DNA from 3 places in the Bacillus cereus group sp. BfR-BA-01383 genome. Region 2 is predicted to be linked to each of the others. Evidence: riboswitches for the same ligand, from Rfam matches in the RefSeq annotation. Region 2 holds a riboswitch; each other region holds the start of a gene.

Region 1 (4,269 bases), on a different contig from region 2:
CTTTTTCTCTGGATCAAACTCTAATATTTCGTTATATCCTTTCATATCAAGCATCGTACCGTTCGGATAATACGTCTGTCCGCCTTGGCTATGTTGCATACCTGCAATGGAAATTTTCTCTCCTGAAACTTTTGCATCTTGCACTAATTTTATTAACGAGTGCTCATCCGTAGCACTTTCAACACGTTTTATTTTTGTCGGAAGCAATTTACCTACATCACTCATAATAGGATGATCGAGTTGTTTTTTATACGTATGTATAGACGCTGTTAACAACACCGTATACGCTATAATGACAACTACTATCTTTCTTTTTTTCAAATGACACTCTCCTCTTCTAACGTTCTTCCTCTTCATATTGTACCTATTTTCCTAAGAAGAAAGTACTAACAAAAAAGAGAGAGCTCACTTATTTCAGGTCCCTCCCTCATCAAGACTATCACTTTGCTGCTGGCAATTGTATGGGCTCAAACTTTATTCCTCTCATAACAACATGTTTCAAGAAACACTTAAATATGATGTAAAGAAAAACAACTAATTTCAGGAGGTCATTATGAAAGCTATTATTTGCACAAAGTATGGACCACCTAATGTTCTCCAGCTTCAAAATATAGAAAAGCCTAAACCTAAAAAGAATGAAGTATTAGTTAAAATTCACGCAACCAGTGTAACGACTGGAGATTGTAGAATACGTGGCTTTAATAGCCCCCTCTTATTTTGGGTTCCTATGCGGATCATATTAGGTTTCAGAAAACCGAGAAAACCTATACTCGGCGTAGAATTATCCGGGGAAATCGAAGAAATAGGAACAGATGTAACTCAATTTAAAAAAGGAGACCCAATTTTTGCATTAACAGAACTAAACCTTGGTGGTTATGCCGAATACACATGCGTGCATGAAAGTGGATTAATAGCATTAAAACCTACCAATGTGACGTATGAAGAAGCTGCAGTTATTCCTTTTGGCGGAACTTCAGCATTGCACTTCCTGAGAAAGGGCCTTATAAAAAAGGGGCAACAAGTGCTGATATACGGTGCCTCTGGATCAGTAGGAACGGCTGCCGTACAACTTGCTAAATATTTCGGAGCGACCGTTACAGCTGTTTGTAGTAATTCAAATTTTGAACTAGTGCAATCTTTAGGGGCTGATAAAGTAATTGATTATACGAAAGAAGATTTTACAAAGCGAGATGAACGCTACGATATTATATTTGATGCAGTTGGAAAAATTAAAAAATCCCTTTGCCAAAAAGTATTAACGCCTACTAGCAAATATGTATCTGTTAATGGAATGATGGCAAAAGTAAGTAAAGAGGATATGATTCTACTAAAAAAATTAACTGAAACAGAAGATCTAAAGCCGGTTATTGATAGAACTTACCGTTTAGAAGAAATTCCCGAAGCCCATATATATATAGAAAAAGGGCATAAAAAAGGGAACGTTTCTATTACCTTAAAATAAAATATTTTCAGAAAATATCATTGACAATTCTTTTTGTAAGATTTACTATTAGTACCATATTTAAAAACTACATACACATACTCTTATCAAGAGTGGCGGAGGGACTGGCCCTATGATGCCCGGCAACCGAGCTTATAACGTATAAGCTAAGGTGCTAATTCCTGCAGAACGATTTTCGTTTTGGAAGATAAGAGAGGAACCTATTTCGTCTATTCGGCACCTCTCTTATTTTGGAGAGGTGCTTTTTATTTTGGAACGTATATTAAGGGGGAATTATAGATGAAAAAGGTATTATTAAGTATTGTAAGTGGAGCTGTATTATTGTTAGGTGCATGTGGTGCTAATTCTGATAAAGAGGTAAAAGCATTAGATGAGAAAAAGATTACCGTTGGTGTAACAGGTGGGCCGCATGAACAAATTTTTGAAAAGGTGAAAGAAGTTGCAGCAAAAGATGGGCTCGAAATTGATGTAAAAGTATTTAATGATTATGTAGCACCGAACGTATCTTTAGATGAAAAAAGCCTTGATGTAAATAGCTATCAAACTAAATCTTATTTAGACGTATTTAAAGCCGAACGAAACATGAAATTAACTGAAGTATTTTCAACAGTAACATTCCCTATGGGCGTATATTCTAAAGACATAAAAGATGTAAAAGACTTAAAAGAGGGTGATGCAATTGCTGTCCCAAATGACCCAACAAATGAACTTCGAGCTTTAAAGCTATTTGAAAAAGCAGGAGTTTTAAAGGTTGATCCAAAGGCTACAGAAAAAGCGACTGCAAAAGATGTAATTGAAAATCCAAAAAACTTAAAGATTGTTGAATTAGAGGCCGCTCAATTACCAACACAGCTAAGTGAAGTAAAAGCAGCTGCAATTAACACGAACTTCGCATTAGGTGCAAAATTAAGTCCAGCGAAAGACTCTATTTTCCGAGAAGGAAAAGATTCACCATATGTGAACTGGGTTGTTGTTCGTACAGAAAATAAAGATGATGCTGTCGTAAACAAATTAAAGAAAGCTTATCAATCTAAAGAAGTAAAAGAATTTATTGAGAAAAAATTTGATGGTTCTGTTTTACCGTCTTGGTAGGAGCTGACGATAATGATTGAATTAAAAAATATTTCCAAAGTATTTTCAACAAAAAAAGGGTATGTCGAAGCTCTTAAATCAACTTCTCTTAAAGTGGCAAAGGGCGAAGTATTTGGAATCATCGGATATAGCGGCGCTGGTAAAAGTACATTAATTCGCTGTGTAAATTTATTAGAAAAACCAACGACAGGAACTATCATTGTAAACAATCAAGACTTAACAACACTATCGACAAAAGAACTAGCAAAAGCGCGACAAAAAATCGGAATGATTTTTCAAGGGTTCAATTTACTTAAAACTGTTACCGTCTATGAAAATATTGCATTACCTTTACGCCTTGCTGGCATTCCAAAAGCAGAAATTGAAAAAAGGGTAGAAAAGTATTTACGCATTGTCGATCTTTTTAACCGTAAAGATGCATATCCAAGTGAACTTTCTGGCGGTCAAAAACAGCGTGTTGCCATTGCACGTGCACTATCACATGAACCTGAAGTTTTATTAAGCGATGAAGCAACAAGCGCTTTAGACCCAGAAACAACCGATTCTATTCTTGACTTACTATTAAAGATCAACGAAGAAATTGGAATTACGATTTTACTCATTACACATGAAATGAATGTCATCCAGCGTATATGTGACCGCGTTGCCGTTATGGAACAAGGGGCTATAGTCGAAAGCGGGACTGTGAAAGATATTTTCACAAACCCGCAACATGTAACGACGAAGAAATTTGTAAATAGCGCATTTGCAGCGAAAATCCCAGAAGAAGTACAAAAAGAACTGCAAACTACTGGTGAAATTGTAACACTTTCTTTTATAGGAAATTCTTCAGGAGAACCAGCATTAGCTGTCGCTACAAAACGTTTCCAAGTATATCCGAATATTTTATCTGGTAATATTACACAGTTAAAACATGAGGCATATGGGAAACTTGTCGTTCATATGCAAGGGGAAGAAAACGAAGTACACCGTGCTTTATCATTTTTACAAGAGCAAGGTATCATCATAGAAGGAGGTAGAACGGATTATGGGAAACAAGTCCTTTTTGGATGAATGGGGTAACGTCATATGGGAAGCAACAATTCAAACATTTCAAATGACATCTATTTCACTAATTATCTCTATCCTTATCGCATTACCTCTTGGTGTCACACTTGTTTTAACGAGACCTGGTGGACAGCACGAAAATAAAATTGTCTATCCTATTCTTAATACAGTTATCAATGTCATTCGCTCTCTTCCATTTATCATTCTATTATTTTTCATCTTGCCTTTTACAAAATTTCTAATGGGAACATCCATTGGTGTGCAAGGTGTTATCGTACCACTTGTCGTATTCACAGCCCCTTACATTGCACGTTTAATGGAAACGGCTTTATTAGAAGTGGATCGCGGCGTCATTGAAGCCTATCAAGCAATGGGCGTTTCTACTATTAAAATCATTTGGCACGTCATGGTTAAAGAAGCCCGTCCATCTCTTGTACTTGGATTAACAATCGCAACCATTGGCCTAATCGGTGCAACAGCAATGGCTGGTCTTGTAGGTGCTGGCGGGCTAGGAGACTTAGCATATCGCTTCGGACATTTACGCTACGAACCGGAAGTAATGTATGCAACCGTCTTTATTTTAATTGTTCTCGTTCAAGGGTTGCAGTCTTTAGGGAATGGTGTTGCACGAAGATTGAAGAAAGATTAAAAAGAAGGCATCTCACCAG
Region 2 (4,269 bases):
CGCGTAATGGTACGGAGGTTATGATGCGAAAATTATTATATCTTATAGTATGCATTAGTTTTGTGCTTTTTGTTTCACCGAGTGTATCAGTAGCACAATATGATGCACCGCTCATGGAAGATGCTCTTTATTCTGTGTTATTTCCAAAAATAAATGAAGCGATTGAGAAACAATATGGAAAATTAAAACCGTTTGATTGTTCTAAAATTATTAGTTTAAAAAAACTTTATAGCGGTACATATTTATTTCAAGCAGTAATTGAAATAACGAAATATGAATCAGGAATAGGTGGTAAAGTACTTCCTCCGTTTGAGAAGATAAGTATGACATTTAACAATGAAGAAGGAGAATGGACTATTACAAAAATATCTGTAAAGCGCTTACCAAATGATACGAAACTAAACTGTAAAAAACCAATATAAAAAATTGTTTGACAAATAAAATGGTCCTTTGGTATTGTTAATAGCAACAATTAGATGTTTGAAAATTAAATAGACTTACCTCATCTACTCTCAAAGGTAGAGGCCGCGATAGGAAAGAGTAAACTATGGGAGATTTAGTGGAATCTGTGATCATAGGTTGAAAGGGACTATTGCCGAAATATAAGAATGACCACCTTATTCATATATTGGGACTACATTGAATAAATGTAGTACTGTCATAAGATTTATTTTATGGAGAGCTATTTGGAGATGTTGATGCGGTTTCTTATTTTGAGAAGATAACAACTCGTTTATTTTTTCAATATATATTTTTCCTAATAAGAAACGCGTGTGAACATTGTTCCGCGCGTTTTTTGTCTATCTAAAAGCGTGCTGCAATGAATAGAAGATTGGGGTTATGAGTTTTAGAGGAAATAAGGGAGGAATTCAAATGTATTTACACGGCACAAGCCGAATCAATGGGCAAGGACACTTAGAAATTGGAGGGTGCGATACGACGCAGCTAGCAAAACAATACGGAACACCACTTTATGTGTACGATGAAGAGTCTATTCGTAGGAAATGTCGTGCGTTTCATCGTGCTTTTAAAGAAAGTGGTTTCTCTTATCAAGTAGCATATGCTAGCAAGGCGTTCTTGTGCATGGAGATGTGCCGAGTAGCTCGTGAAGAAAATATGTCTTTAGATGTTGTTTCTGGAGGAGAATTATATACTGCGCTTCAAGCAGGATTTCCGGCATCGCGCATTCATTTTCACGGAAATAATAAAACAGAAGAAGAAATGATTATGGCTCTTCAGGCGAATATTGGTTGTTTTGTAGTAGATAATTTCTTAGAATTAGAAATTTTGCATGACTTAGCAGTGCAACATGGAAAATTTGTGAACATACTAATCCGTGTAACGCCAGGAGTAGAGGCACATACACACGAATATATAACAACAGGTCAAGAGGATTCGAAATTTGGATTTGGTGTTTCAAATGGTCAAGCGATGCAAGCAATTGAGCTTGCTTTGCAAAAATCAAATTATAATGTGCTAGGAATTCACTCGCACATCGGATCACAAATATTTGAAACGGCTGGATTTGTTCGAGCAATTGAAGTTCTTCGCCAATTTTTAGAAGAAGTGAGAGAGCAAACAAATTATGTAGTAAAAGTGTTGAATGTGGGCGGAGGATTCGGAATACGCTACACAGATTCGGATACGCCATTAACACTTGAGACATATGTGCGAGCTGTAACAAGTGCAGTGAGAGAACAATTTACAGTATGTAACTATCCATTGCCAGAAATATGGGTTGAACCAGGACGTAGTATTGTAGGTGATGCTGGAACGACACTTTATACAGTCGGAGCGGTGAAAGATATTCCTGGCATAAGAAAATATGTTTCAGTAGATGGTGGAATGACGGATAATTTAAGACCTGCCTTATATAACGCTCGTTATGAAGCAATGTTAGCGAATCGAGGGAATGATGCGAATGAGGAACTCGTTTCGGTTGCTGGGAAATGCTGTGAGAGTGGAGATATGCTGATTTGGGATATTCATCTACCGAAAGTCGCTTCTTCTGATTTACTAGCAATTTCTTGCACGGGGGCATATGGGTATTCAATGGCGAATAATTATAATCGTATTCGGAGACCAGCTGTCGTCTTTGCAAAAGGTGGGACATCACAAATTGTTGTAGAGCGTGAAACATATGAAAATATTATCGGGAACGATCGCATACGTATTAAAGAGCTGGTGTGAATGAGAAAGAAGGAGTTGTCTAGTAAAGGCAACTCCTTTTAAAAAAGAAAAATAATTAAATATATCGGAAAACTAGGATTGAAAAAAATCTGAATTGTGATAAAATACAAATACAAAGCTTATCAAGAGAAGCGGAGGGAACTGGCCCGACGAAGCTCGGCAACCTGCTTATAGAAAGCAAGGTGCTAAATCCAGCAAAATGGAATCCATTTTGAAAGATAAGGTAAAATATATTACCGAACAGTCTTTTCGAAATGGGAAAGATTTTTTTTATGAATAAAAGGGGGGCTGTTCGCGTGAGCGTACGGGAGCATTTTGATGAAGTGTCTGAGAAGATTCAAGCGATGCTTGCTGATATGAAATATGGTTCAATTACAATTGTTGTGCAAGATGGAAAAGTAATTCAATTAGAGAAAAGTGAAAAAGTACGTTTAAAGTAAAAAGCGCTGACTAGAAAAACTAGAGGCGGTTTTAATCTATTTTATTAGATTAAAACCGTCTTTTTGCTTTTACAGGGGGAAAAAACATGTTGACGTATGAAACGTGGGAAGAAAATAGCGTTTCATTTTCAGAAGAAGATGAAACGAAAGGCGCGTTATCAGTATTAAGTTGGGCTTATAAAGAATATAAAGGTGAAATCGTATACGCATGTAGCTTTGGAGTGGAGGGTATGGTGTTACTACATCTTATAAACCAAGTAAATCCATCTGCTAAAGTTGTATTTTTGGATACAAATGTTCATTTTCAAGAAACGTATGAATTAATTCAAAAGGTGAAGGAACGATTTCCTTCATTAAATATTATAGAAAAACAGCCAGAAATTACACTTGAAGAACAGGCGAAGCTTCATGGAGAAAAATTGTGGGAAAGTAATCCGAACCTTTGCTGTAAGATTAGAAAAATTTTACCGTTAGAAAAATCACTAGCACATGAAAAAGCTTGGATATCAGGATTAAGAAGGGAACAATCAGAAACTCGCAAACATACAAACTTTATAAATCAAGATCATCGTTTTCAATCTATTAAAATTTGTCCGCTCATTCATTGGACTTGGAAAGAAGTTTGGCGATATGTATACAAACACAGTTTGCCATATAATCCACTGCATGATGTTGGGTATCCAAGTATTGGGTGTGAGAAGTGTACGTTACCTGTAGATGGTGGCGATTCAAGAGATGGTAGATGGGCTGGCAAAGTGAAAACAGAATGTGGTCTTCATTATCAATAAGATAAATTGAAAAATAAAGCTAAGAGAGGATATAGAAAATGAGTACAAGAAACGAATTAGTAAACCGTATAGATGAGACATACGACGTATCACAAATTGAAAAAGAAATTAAATTAGACAAAATTGCGTTAAGTGATTTAGAGCTGTTAGCGACAGGTGGATATAGCCCACTTACAGGGTTTTTAGGAAAGAATGATTATGATTCGGTCGTAGAAACCCTTCGTTTAGCAAATGGGAGCATATGGAGTATACCAATTACATTGCCGATAACAGAAGATGTAGCAGAGAGGCTGGAAGTTGGAGAGGAAGTAAAGCTTGTTAACGATGGAAATATATATGGTGTCATTCAAATCGAAGATATTTTTGTACCGGATAAAGAAAAAGAAGCGTTACTCGTATACAAAACGACGGATGAGGCTCATCCAGGAGTGAAAAAATTATATGAGCGACCGAACGTTTACGTTGGAGGGGCTATTACTCTTATAAAGCGCCTTGAAAATAATCAATTTCCGTCTTATCACTTAGATCCAATTGAAACGAGGGAAGAATTTAAAAAACGTGGCTGGAAAACAGTAGTGGGATTCCAAACAAGAAACCCAGTGCATCGAGCTCATGAATACATTCAAAAGTCGGCTCTTGAAATTGTAGATGGTCTCTTTTTAAATCCGCTCGTTGGCGAAACGAAATCAGATGATATTCCAGCTGATGTAAGGATGGAAAGTTATGAAGTATTACTGCAAAATTATTATCCGGCAAATCGCGTTTTTTTAGGGGTATTTCCCGCAGCAATGCGCTATGCCGGGCCACGTGAAGCGATATTTCATGCGCTAGTAAGAAAAAATTTCGGTTGT
Region 3 (4,269 bases), on a different contig from region 2:
AAAATCCACCGTCAAAAGAAGATATACGTAATTTACATGAAAAAAGTGAATTACCATTAAAAAAATTCTTTAATACAAGTGGAATGCGTTACCGCGAACTTGGTTTGAAAGATAAGTTAAAAGATGCAAGTGAAGACGAAATGTACGAACTTTTAGCATCTGATGGCATGTTGATTAAACGTCCAATCGTAACAGATGGAACGAGTGTAACACTTGGTTTTAACGAAGAGCAGTTTGAAAGTGTGTGGAAAAAGTACCAATAAGGTATTTTTACATAATTAATACATTCACTGGAGGTACAGTCATGAGCATTCCAAATAATTTACGTTACTCTGAAGAACACGAATGGGTAAAAACAGAAGGTAATGAAGTTGTTATCGGTATTACTCACTTTGCACAAGGTGAGCTAGGCGATATCGTATTCGTTGAACTTCCTGAAGTAGGTGCAACAATTGAAGCTGACGAGCCATTCGGAAGCGTAGAATCTGTTAAAACAGTTTCTGAATTATACGCACCTGTAAGTGGTAAAGTTGTAGCAGTAAACGAAGAATTAAGTGACCAACCAGAACTTGTTAACGAATCTCCATACGAGGGTGCATGGATGGTTAAAGTTGAACTTTCTGATGCAAGCCAAGTTGAGAAGTTATTAACTGCAGAAAAATATGCAGAAATGACGAACCAAGACTAATTATAGTCGAATAAAAAGGACAGCCTTTGTGCTGTCCTTTTTATTTTGTGTTACATAATGAATTTGAAAGCACATATATATTAATTATTATATAGGAGAAGGTTTTTGAAAAAAGTTTTTTCACTGAGGATGCGATTCTTCCTATGAAGAAAAAAGCATCTTCTGTACGAAAGAACCTTAGCCAACAGGGCTGAACAGTCGCCTCCGCTTTTCTTTTGCAAAAATAAACAGGAAACAACATGAAAATAACGAATATACTATATACTAAGTTAAAGGTTGTATAGTATATGGTGATCGGGTGATGACATATGATTTATGTAGAAAAAGTCATTATTGTAGAAGGTAAATCAGACAGAAGAAAGATTGAATCTATTATTCGTGAACCGGTGGAAATTGTTTGTACAAATGGTACAATTGGTTTATCGAAAATGGATGAGCTCATTGATCAGTTTTTTGATAAGGAAGTGTATGTACTAGTGGATGCTGATGATGCTGGAGAAAAGTTAAGGAAACAATTTCGCAAAGAATTTCCACAAGCAGAGCATATTTATATTGATCGCTCGTACCGAGAAGTGGCAACTGCGCCGTCTTCACACTTAGCAAATGTATTATGGGGAGCTGACATTGACGTTTATACAGAATATTTACGGTAAGGAATGATAGAAGTGATTGACTGGACAGGAGCCGAAGCTACAGCCCTAATAGAAAATGAAGAAAAAACAGTGTTATATGTGTATACTCCAATGTGTGGAACATGCCAATTGGCAAAAAAGATGTTAACGGTCGTTGAGATGACAATTGAAGATTTGAAAATTGGAATGTTAGATTTAAATTATGCCCCGCATTTAGCAAAAGAGTATGGGATCGAAAGTGTACCGTGCTTACTTGTTTTTGAAAATGGGACACTAATGAAGAAGATATATGCATTTCATTCGGTTGAATATTTATATACGGAATTAAAGTAGGCGGCAAAGTTTTTGCCGCCTCGACATATTTCTTGGGAAATATGTCGAGAACCAGGATGGTTACAGTATTTGTCGAGCGAAAGTAACAGGATTGCTCTTTAGTAAGAGGGAATGGTATGTAATAGAAAGTGATATGAAGGATGTGATTTAGGGTGAAATTATATTCTTTGCTGCAATCATTTGTAAATTACGCTAATGGTCAATATCATTTAGAACCGCTTTTAAGACAAGGAGAAAAAACTGTTAATTTTCGCTTTGGAGATGAGAGTTATTCATTACAAATTTCAAGAGACTATATAGAACTGTTGAAAGAGGAAAGAGGAACGGAACAAATTGTTTGTGTGGATGAAGAGGATGTAGAGCAATTGGTGAACGGAAATGTACGATTGCAAATGCTAATAAACGATGGACGTGTACAATATTTAGGAACATATCGAACGATGCTATTGGTTGAATCGATGTTCCATATATGTAAACCGATGTCAGTAGGTGCTTAAAATTCTGAAGGTTCATTTTTTGCGAAAATTTCTGTTGACATGGTGTGTGGATGTTGATACAATTCAATTCATAAAATATAGACAATTTCATAAATTACAAATCAGACGAAAATTAAATCTGATTTCTCTTATCAAGAGAGGTGGAGGGACTGTGCCCTGTGAAGCCCGGCAACCGTCAACTTATGTTGAAATGGTGCCAATTCCTGCAAAGCAAATGCTTTGAGAGATGAGAGAGAGGGATAATGTTGTTATATACGCATATAAACCTTTCTGCTTCTCTAAAGCGGAAAGGTTTTTTTGTTGTTTGAATGTGGAGGACATTCAAATAATAAAAGGAGTTATAACGATGGACTACACGCATCAAAAATAAAAAATTGCGGAGTCGATCTAAGGTTTTATGAAATCTAGCTCCAGCGGCTAGAACAGTCGGTCGTTTCATCCCCTCCTATGAGGCAAAAAACGCCTCTACGTCAGGGATTCCAACGTCCTCTTGTTCTAAACGAGCCGCTTGCGCTTTTTATTTAAAAAAGGGGTGAACATCATGATCTTATTAGAAAATGTAAGGAAAATATATAAGGCAAAAAGCGGTGATGTCACTGCTGTAGATAACGCCAATTTAAAAATAGAAAAAGGCGAGATATTTGGTGTTATCGGATATAGTGGCGCCGGAAAAAGTTCTTTAATCAGGTTGTTTAATCAGTTAGAGAAACCAACTTCTGGCCAAATTACAATTGCAAATCGTGTCATTTCAGCAATTACAGGAAGTGAGCTTCGGAAGGCAAGGCAAGAAATCGGAATGATTTTTCAGCACTTCAACTTACTTTGGTCACGAACTGTGCGGGAAAATATCGCATTCCCACTTGAGATTGCAGGCGTTGATAAGGAGAAGAGAAGAAAACGTGTTGATGAGTTAATTCATCTTGTTGGGTTAGAGGGAAGAGGGGACGCATACCCATCTCAGTTAAGTGGTGGACAAAAGCAACGCGTCGGGATTGCAAGAGCATTAGCTAATAATCCACAAGTACTTTTATGTGATGAAGCAACGTCAGCTCTTGACCCAGAAACGACGGATCAAATTTTAGATTTACTTCTAGATATTAATAAGCGTCTCGGTTTAACAATTGTACTAATTACACATGAGATGCATGTAATTCGAAAGATTTGTAATCGCGTTGCCGTAATGGAGAGAGGAAAGATTGTAGAAACGGGTCCAGTACTTGACGTATTCCGTAATCCGCAGCAGGACATTACGAAACGATTTGTACAGCAGTTAACGGATTCTGAAGATACAAATGAAACGATTGAAAGTTTAATTGAAAAATACCCAGATGGAAAAGTGATTCGCTTGCAGTTTATCGGTGAAGCTGTAGAAAGACCGGTACTTCAAAGATTAATGCAGCGCAGTGATATAGAAGTGAGCATTTTGCAAGGAAATATCGCACAAACGAATAACGGTTCTTACGGTAGTTTAGTCGTTCATTTAAATGGTGAGGAAACTGCGATCCAGCAAGCGATAGAAGGAATTCATCAAGATCAAGTAGAGCTGGAGGTGATTGCACATGGATAAGTTACTCACAAATGTTGATTGGAATCAAATGTTAGAAGCAACTGGTGAAACGTTATATATGACGGCAATCGCAGCTCTTGCCACATTTGTTTTAGGACTTATTTTAGGATTGTTACTTTTCATGACAGCGAAAGATAATTTATGGGAAAACAAATCGATTAATACGGTGATTGGAGCGTTCGTAAACATATTCCGTTCTATACCGTTTATCATTTTAATTATTTTATTAATCCCATTCACAAAAATCCTTCTTGGAACAATTCTTGGAGCGAGTGCGGCATTGCCAGCTTTAATTATCGGAGCGGCACCATTTTATGCAAGAATGGTTGAAATCGCACTTCGTGAAATTGATAAAGGTGTAATTGAAGCCTCAAAAGCAATGGGGGCAAAAACAAGCACAATTATTTTGAAAGTGTTAATTCCAGAATCATTACCAGCCTTAGTATCTGGTATTACGGTAACGACAATTGCTTTAGTAGGCTATACGGCAATGGCGGGAGTTGTTGGTGCTGGTGGCCTTGGGACACTTGCTTACTTAGAAGGGTTCCAACG

What was found. A riboswitch is a leader RNA that binds a small molecule or an ion and turns the genes downstream of it on or off. The one in region 2 is predicted to bind S-adenosylmethionine.
Region 1: it holds a riboswitch for S-adenosylmethionine, as region 2 does, so the genes downstream of both, MR065_RS26085 (MetQ/NlpA family ABC transporter substrate-binding protein) here and MR065_RS13520 (YezD family protein) in region 2, are expected to answer to the same signal.
Region 3: it holds a riboswitch for S-adenosylmethionine, as region 2 does, so the genes downstream of both, MR065_RS18150 (methionine ABC transporter ATP-binding protein) here and MR065_RS13520 (YezD family protein) in region 2, are expected to answer to the same signal.

What each region holds. Positions count from the first base shown of each region.
Region 1 is NZ_JAKUFP010000060.1:8,599-12,867, forward strand. It holds gene MR065_RS26075 (FAD-binding oxidoreductase) at 1-321, opposite strand, end outside; gene MR065_RS26080 (NAD(P)-dependent alcohol dehydrogenase) at 554-1,462, shown strand; SAM riboswitch class I at 1,543-1,656, shown strand; gene MR065_RS26085 (MetQ/NlpA family ABC transporter substrate-binding protein) at 1,742-2,554, shown strand; gene MR065_RS26090 (methionine ABC transporter ATP-binding protein) at 2,567-3,607, shown strand; gene MR065_RS26095 (methionine ABC transporter permease) at 3,582-4,250, shown strand.
Region 2 is NZ_JAKUFP010000012.1:25,594-29,862, forward strand. It holds gene MR065_RS13510 (DUF3888 domain-containing protein) at 24-422, shown strand; lysine riboswitch at 512-693, shown strand; gene lysA (diaminopimelate decarboxylase) at 874-2,190, shown strand; SAM riboswitch class I at 2,307-2,415, shown strand; gene MR065_RS13520 (YezD family protein) at 2,487-2,630, shown strand; gene MR065_RS13525 (phosphoadenylyl-sulfate reductase) at 2,717-3,418, shown strand; gene sat (sulfate adenylyltransferase) at 3,457-4,269, shown strand, end outside.
Region 3 is NZ_JAKUFP010000021.1:23,076-27,344, forward strand. It holds gene MR065_RS18125 (arsenate reductase family protein) at 1-263, shown strand, start outside; gene gcvH (glycine cleavage system protein GcvH) at 305-688, shown strand; gene MR065_RS18135 (toprim domain-containing protein) at 997-1,341, shown strand; gene MR065_RS18140 (thioredoxin family protein) at 1,345-1,653, shown strand; gene MR065_RS18145 (hypothetical protein) at 1,806-2,150, shown strand; SAM riboswitch class I at 2,276-2,383, shown strand; gene MR065_RS18150 (methionine ABC transporter ATP-binding protein) at 2,692-3,717, shown strand; gene MR065_RS18155 (methionine ABC transporter permease) at 3,710-4,269, shown strand, end outside.